DNA from 3 places in the Paenibacillus sp. UNC217MF genome. Region 2 is predicted to be linked to each of the others. Evidence: riboswitches for the same ligand, from Rfam matches in the RefSeq annotation. Region 2 holds a riboswitch; each other region holds the start of a gene.
What was found. Region 2 has a riboswitch for cobalamin ahead of BP95_RS32105 (DUF4430 domain-containing protein). Riboswitches for the same ligand answer to the same signal wherever they lie in the genome.

Region 1 (2,273 bases), on a different contig from region 2:
TGCTGCAGCCAAGTCCGTACGCCAAATATTGCGGCCATCAATAATGCCGACAGCAAGCTGCTTCTGCGCAGGGAATCCGAATTGACGAAGCGCTGCTTCATTTCTCCCTCTATCATGAACAAAGTCTAATCCGAGCGTATCCACCGGAAGCGACACGAACGCTTCGTAGTCGGACACCGCATCGAAGTAGGTCTGAACCCATAACGATAAACTTGGTGCTGCCTTACGCAATTCGGCATAGACTTCCTTCACAGCAGCCCAATGCTCGCTTGGCATTTCCAGCACGAATGCAGGTTCATCCAATTGCACAGCCTGCACACCTTCACCCTCCAACTCGCTAAGCAACTGTCCGTATACCCCTACGAATTGGCGAAGAACGTTCAGGCGCTCTTCCGGTTTAATCCCTTTAATAAAGCGGACATAAGTATATGGCCCGATGATGACTGGCTTACCTTCAATGCCATGAATCTGCTTCGCTTGGCGATAGGCTTGCAACGGGCGATTGACCGTAAGTTGCGGCGCCTTGCCTTCCCATTCCGGCACAATGTAGTGATAGTTCGTATTGAACCACTTCGTCATCTCGCAAGCTACCGCATCCTGTGTTCCGCGAGCCAAGGCGAACAGCAAATCTGCGTTCACTTCTCCACCATCATATGCAAACCGTGACGGAATCAATCCAAATGTGGCCGTCATATCAAGCACATGATCATACCAGGAGTAATCATTTACTGGAATTAGGTCAATGCCAGCGTCCTGCATCGTCTTCAGCCGAACATCATTGATGCGCGCCAATCCTTCTTCCAGCTGCTGAACAGAACTATTCCCAGCCCAATATTGCTCCAATGCCTTCTTCCATTCCCGGTCGTATCCGATCCGAGGGTAACCTGCTGTGCTTGTCTTGATTGAATGAACTGTCATCATACTGCCCCTCTCCATGAGTCATTTTGCCGTACGGGATATAATTGGACAATTTCTATCGCTTAACACGGAATTAAGATTGCAGTTGAGCGCTCTACCCCACCATATGTGACTTTATCACTCAGACTTCAGATATTTTCATTGCATCCCAATATGCAAAAAAGACATTCCTGTCCAACAACAGAAATGTCTCGTAAACGTCCATGAAGTCATAGTGGAATAGATCGATCCTTCCGTCTCATTAGCAGACTGCCCTCATGCTAAGAGGAATCGAAAACCGATATCCATGCTTACGAACACTTCCCTATCTCCCGTAGGTACGAACAGTGTTGTCAAAACAGGCAGGTCTCCTGGCTTCAGCTTCATTGGCCTTTGCAGCCTTCCCGATCGATTACGACCAGTGGCTCTCTCGCAATACCTCAACTGTCACAGTGGCGGGACCGCGCCGGATTTCCAACCGGCTTCCCTATTAAGCTTCGACGTTACCCAAAGCACCTGTTTCCTCCTATTCAATTGCATTGAAAGTCGCAGTCACGCTTCCCCCAATTGAGAACGATTATATATCTAACCAGAACGAATGACAAGGATTTTTTCTCATCTCTACCCAAAATAAACAAATACCGGAGCTGTCACATTATCTTCATTAAACTCTAATTCACTAAGCGTCTATCCATGCACAATAGGCGAGCCTCTCGGCTCGCCTATTGATGATTACGGGTTGATGCGCTAGATGACCATTCCTTCATGCAGAAAGACAATATCTTCACCTTTCTCATCTAGCGTCAATTCACGATTATCCAAGAACCATACATCATTTTGCTCCATAAAGAACGTAATGCCGTTCACAACTTCCGTCACTGCTGGATATTGCGGACTGTCTTTCATGATGCCGAATGAATAAGGTCCTGAAGCACTGAATCCGCTGTAGCGGACGAATATGCGTACTGAGTCTCCTGCTGTAAATCCCCAATCAGCCAAAAAACGCTCGACTGCCTTCGCTGTAACGCGTAATTGCATGTTCAGACCTCCTTAATCATACCTTTCATCCGATTTGATCATACCATGTGGCCGCCACTTTTGTTAACACCAAAGTTGACAGTTCGTCAATGATCCGCATCATCATTACCGCATAATACGTTCGGCGATATAATTATATGCTACCTTCTGTTTAGGAACATCACGATCTCTACCGAGAAATTCTGCCAGGTTACAGCTTGATGCGTTGAAGCCGCAGTGCATTCAGTACAACGGATACCGAGCTGAAGGCCATAGCCGCACCTGCAAGCCATGGGGCAAGCAATCCAATTGCTGCAATCGGGATGCCTATCGTATTGTATACGAGTGCCCAGAACAAG
Region 2 (2,273 bases):
TCGGAGAGCCATTCGATAACTTTGAGAATATCGTAGACTTCTTGCGGGTTGTTACCGACCATAAAGGTCTGGCAATTGGAGCGAGACGAATTACGGTATCGACGAGCGGATTGGCGAATAAGATTAAAGACTTCGCAGATATTAATCTGCGGGTGAACTTGGCCCTGTCCTTGCATGCGCCGAATGATGAGCTTCGCACGCGCATTATGAAGATTAACCGCGCCATTCCGATTGCAAAGGTGATGGAGGCGATTCGGTACTTCATCAACACGACAAACCAACGGGTGACGCTGGAATATATTTTGCTGAAGGACGTGAACGATCAGCAGGAGCACGCACTTGAGTTGGTGCAGCTGATTCAAGAGTGGAAGATGCAGGACGAGGTCAATGTGAACCTGATTCCGTACAACCCTGTTGATGAGCACAGCCAGTATCAGCGCAGCGAGCAGGAGTCGATTCGTGGCTTCTATGATGTCATGAAGAAAAAGGACATTAGCTGCAGTGTACGGTTGGAGCATGGTACAGACATTGATGCAGCTTGTGGCCAGCTTCGCAGCAAGCAGATTAAGAAAGAAAGCGGTGCTGGTGCCGATCAGGCAGCTATGAGCTAAATAACATTTTGTAGTCAACAAAAGGCGTACCTACCAATGGGTAGGGCGCTTTTTTTCGTGCTGTCTATGAGAAAGTTCTTTGTCCGTCATGCTAAATTTTGCTACAATAAAACCACGTATTCTTATCGCAATTACATAGAAATAGTTTATATGGTGCTGTGCACGCGCAGCTTAATAGGGAAGTCGATGCGAGTTCGACGCGGTCCCGCCACTGTAACGCAGAGCTGACAATCAAGGCTTTTATCCACTGTTAACTGAGTTAACGGGAAGGTAGATTGTCGAGCGATGATGCGAAGCCAGGAGACCTGCCATATAAGTGCTCTATATTTCTCACGAGGATGGGAGGGGGATGTTTATTCGTGCTGCTAGTAGGAGATTACTAGTGTATTTAGCTGCACCGAAGTGGTTACCTAACATCTTTCTAACATGGAAAGGTGTTTTTTTATTGCCTTCATATCGACATATTAAGGAGATCAGACATTGAAGATGATTACGAACAGAATGTTGAAGAAGAGCTTGTCTGCATTACTAAGTATCGTGTTGTTGTTATCTCTTGTACAGCCACAAGTCATAAGAGCGGCTAGTGGGCAGGGTAATACACAACTAAATAACATGATTGAACATACAGTTCAATACTATAAAGATTATTATAATGATGCTTCTAATCAAGATGCTGTAAGTGATTCATGGTGGGAGCTTGTTGCTCTGTGGAGCGCGGGTCAAGATTTGCATGATGGGACTTGGAGATTACCTAAATGGGAAACAAAAGAGCCAAGACTTCGTCCAAATGCAGGAGGCACCGATCATATTCGATATATTTATGGCTTACTTGCGTTAGGAAAGAATCCGGCTCACGCTTGGGAAACGAACCGGAATCTGTGGGCGGAGCTGGCAGCTCAGCAAGATCCAGCAACGGGTGCTATCGGTGGAGTCAATAAACACATTTGGGCAATGATTGCCTTAAGCGCCGGTGAAAAGCTTGGTCAGGATATGGGATCATGGAATGCCGCATCCAAGCAAAAAGCACTCGATTATCTGCTTAAAGCACAATATGCTGACGGAGGTTATGGACTGTCAGCTACTGGAAGCTCGGGTGATACTGACATTACTGGTATGGCGCTGCTTGCACTTGGTCAATACCAAGGACAGAGCGCGGTAGATGCGGCAATTGAACGAGCTAAGGAATTGTTGAAAAACCGCCAATTGGACAACGGAGGGTTTGATTCCGTTGGTACATGGGGATCCGGAGATAATTCCAATAGCTTATCTACATCCGTATCGGGATTGGTTGCTGCAGGCGATGATGTCTTGTCAGCAAAGTGGCAAAATTCCGGCAACACAGTTATTGATGCATATGCACGTTTTCAACAAAATAGTGGATCATTTAAATGGAAAGTAACGGATAACGCTACAAACCGGATGTCCACCGAGCAGGCTCTTGTTGCATTGCTCGATATCAAGCATGGAAAATCGGTATGGAGTCGCCTCGCGGAAGTGAAACTTCCACCGGATCAATCACAGATTAATGTGCAGGTAAGTGTCAAGGGGATTGAAGATGTCATTTATCAACCTAACCTAATTTCCTTGGATGCGACCATTAAAAAGCACACTGCGTTGGATGTATTAAAGTTAGCGCTGGATCAAGTTAATCCACCAATTCCC
Region 3 (2,273 bases), on a different contig from region 2:
ACAGTCATATGGAAGCGGGCCTACTCCGCGGCCGGATGTTGTCATCGTCACACACGGTGGCGTCGTTCGTCGCTTATACACGCTGGCTTTCCCAAGGAAGTCATTCTGGGAAGCCGCTGCGCCAATCGGTGGCGGTGTTATGATTACGGCGAAGCGATGTGCCCGCAAATGGAAGTTCTTGCGAGCAGAACGGCTTCCCAGCAGATGATGACGTTTGTGTGTCAAAGCAGGTTCATTGGATACGCGCAATGATGTAATCTATTGCAACGCAGGGGCTTTTCCCCTATAATCAATTATCGAGTTTAGCACTTGGATGACGAAATGTATTCCATATTGAATAATCGTGATACTTCAGGTCCTTGGGTATGTATGCGGTACGGATCCATACGCGTTGTTCGGTAAGAGACACCGTTGTATTGTATGGCCGATGCATATTCGAGGTTAATAGGGAAGCCGGTGTAAACCCGGCGCGGTCCCGCCACTGTGAATGGAGTGTTGCGCTCATGATGCCACTGTCGGATTCATTAGTGTGTGCTGTATGTACCGCTATGGATGGGAAGGCGAGCTGCAACGTATTCTCCTAAGTCAGGAAACCTGCCTGAAGATGGACGAGCTGTATCCTTCGCGGAGAGGATCACGTCATTGGCGTAATGCATCAGGCAACATGGCAGCGCAGCTGCTTGCTTCCTGCTTCTAGGTGTCTGTTGAATATTGCGATAGATGACTTTGTGTTCCCCCGGATCGAAGGATCGGGGGTTTTTGCTGTATTTGGAAATGATTTCACATCCCATCAAGCACTTCGTTTGTACAAGGTAAACTGCAGTTCAATGCAATTGCACAGCACGAATGTATATCACAAATTCAGTCACAGTAGGATTTACAGCTCAGGTATATGCAAGTGCTCATTGACAACTGATACCGAATGGGGATGTACATACATTCTTACGGCAAGTGCAGCTTGCAGTGCATTATCGTTCGCATGGCGAAGGATGGAACCGCTTTACACCTGCACGGGTAGTACATGGTTAGAGACTAGGAAGAATGACGCGAGGGAGAGATTCTGACATGAACAAATGGCTGAACAAATCGGTAGCGGCGCTATTGGCGCTTATGCTTACAGTAGGACTGGCGGCTTGCGGCAATAAAGATGCGGCTAAGCCTGCTGAGAATAATACTGCACAGCAAGAGTCCAATGGCAATGGGGCTACAGAACAACCGAAGCAGGATGATCTAAAAACGACGTATCCACTGACTGTTAAGGATGCGACTGGTGAGGAGTTCACATTCGACAAAGCGCCAGAACGTATTATATCCGTGTCCCCAGCTGAGACAGAGTCCTTGTTCGCGCTTGGATTGGATGCACAAATCGTTGGGGTGTCTGATTTTGACGACTATCCAGAGGCAGCGAAGTCCAAAGAGAAAATGGGCGGCATTACGAAGCCGAATGAAGAGGCAATCATTAAAGCTAAGCCGGACATCGTATTCACAGGTATCTCCATGAAGGAGCCCGTCGTGAAGAAGTTCCGTGAACTGGGCATTAAAATATTCAAGGTTGAGCCAAAAACGTACGATGATGTGATTAAGAACATTGAATTGTATGGTCAAATTACGGATCAGCAAGCTAAGGCGAAGACGATTGTTGACAACATGAAACAAGTGCGTGAAGATGTGAAGTCGGCCGTTCAAAGTGCGGAGAAGAAAAAGGTGTATATTGAATTCTCCCCAGGCTGGACAGTAGGCAGCGGCGAGTTCATGAACGAACTGATTGAAGTGGCAGGCGGCACGAACGTTGCGGCTGATTCAGCTGGCTGGATTCAAATTAACGAAGAGAATATTATTAAATCCAATCCGGATGTAATCATGTTCACGCAAGGTGTAGTGGACAAAGAGACGAACAAATCCTTGGAAGAAATTATTCGTGGACGCAGCGGTTGGAACAACATTAATGCAATTAAGAACAATCAAGTAATCGGTGTGGATCAGAACCTGATCAGCCGTCCGGGACCTCGTGTAGCTGAAGGATTGAAGGCAGTTGCGAAGGCGATTCATCCGGACTTGGTAAAATAATCATCGTGGAGAAATCGATGAATAAAATGGGTTGGTATGGAGGAGCGGGTATTGCGCTTCTCCTTTTGTCCGTTGTAGGATGCCTCGCTGTAGGCTCTGTACAAATGCCAATGGGGGAAATTGCTCAAATTCTGCTTCATCATATTCCAGGGCTGGATCAGTTCATACCGGTGACATGGGATGACGCTTCCGCGCAAATTATGATG

Region 1: another riboswitch for cobalamin. It lies ahead of metE (5-methyltetrahydropteroyltriglutamate--homocysteine S-methyltransferase); the one in region 2 lies ahead of BP95_RS32105 (DUF4430 domain-containing protein).
Region 3: another riboswitch for cobalamin. It lies ahead of BP95_RS0106640 (ABC transporter substrate-binding protein); the one in region 2 lies ahead of BP95_RS32105 (DUF4430 domain-containing protein).

The regions. Positions count from the first base shown of each region.
Region 1 is NZ_JMLT01000003.1:44,067-46,339, forward strand. It holds gene metE (5-methyltetrahydropteroyltriglutamate--homocysteine S-methyltransferase) at 1-918, opposite strand, end outside; cobalamin riboswitch at 1,242-1,432, opposite strand; gene BP95_RS0100265 (HesB/YadR/YfhF family protein) at 1,645-1,935, opposite strand; gene BP95_RS0100270 (heavy metal translocating P-type ATPase) at 2,126-2,273, opposite strand, start outside.
Region 2 is NZ_KK366028.1:184,915-187,187, forward strand. It holds gene rlmN (dual-specificity RNA methyltransferase RlmN) at 1-611, shown strand, start outside; cobalamin riboswitch at 746-938, shown strand; gene BP95_RS32105 (DUF4430 domain-containing protein) at 1,098-2,273, shown strand, end outside.
Region 3 is NZ_JMLT01000009.1:215,267-217,539, forward strand. It holds gene BP95_RS0106630 (histidine phosphatase family protein) at 1-208, shown strand, start outside; cobalamin riboswitch at 405-616, shown strand; gene BP95_RS0106640 (ABC transporter substrate-binding protein) at 1,066-2,067, shown strand; gene BP95_RS0106645 (FecCD family ABC transporter permease) at 2,085-2,273, shown strand, end outside.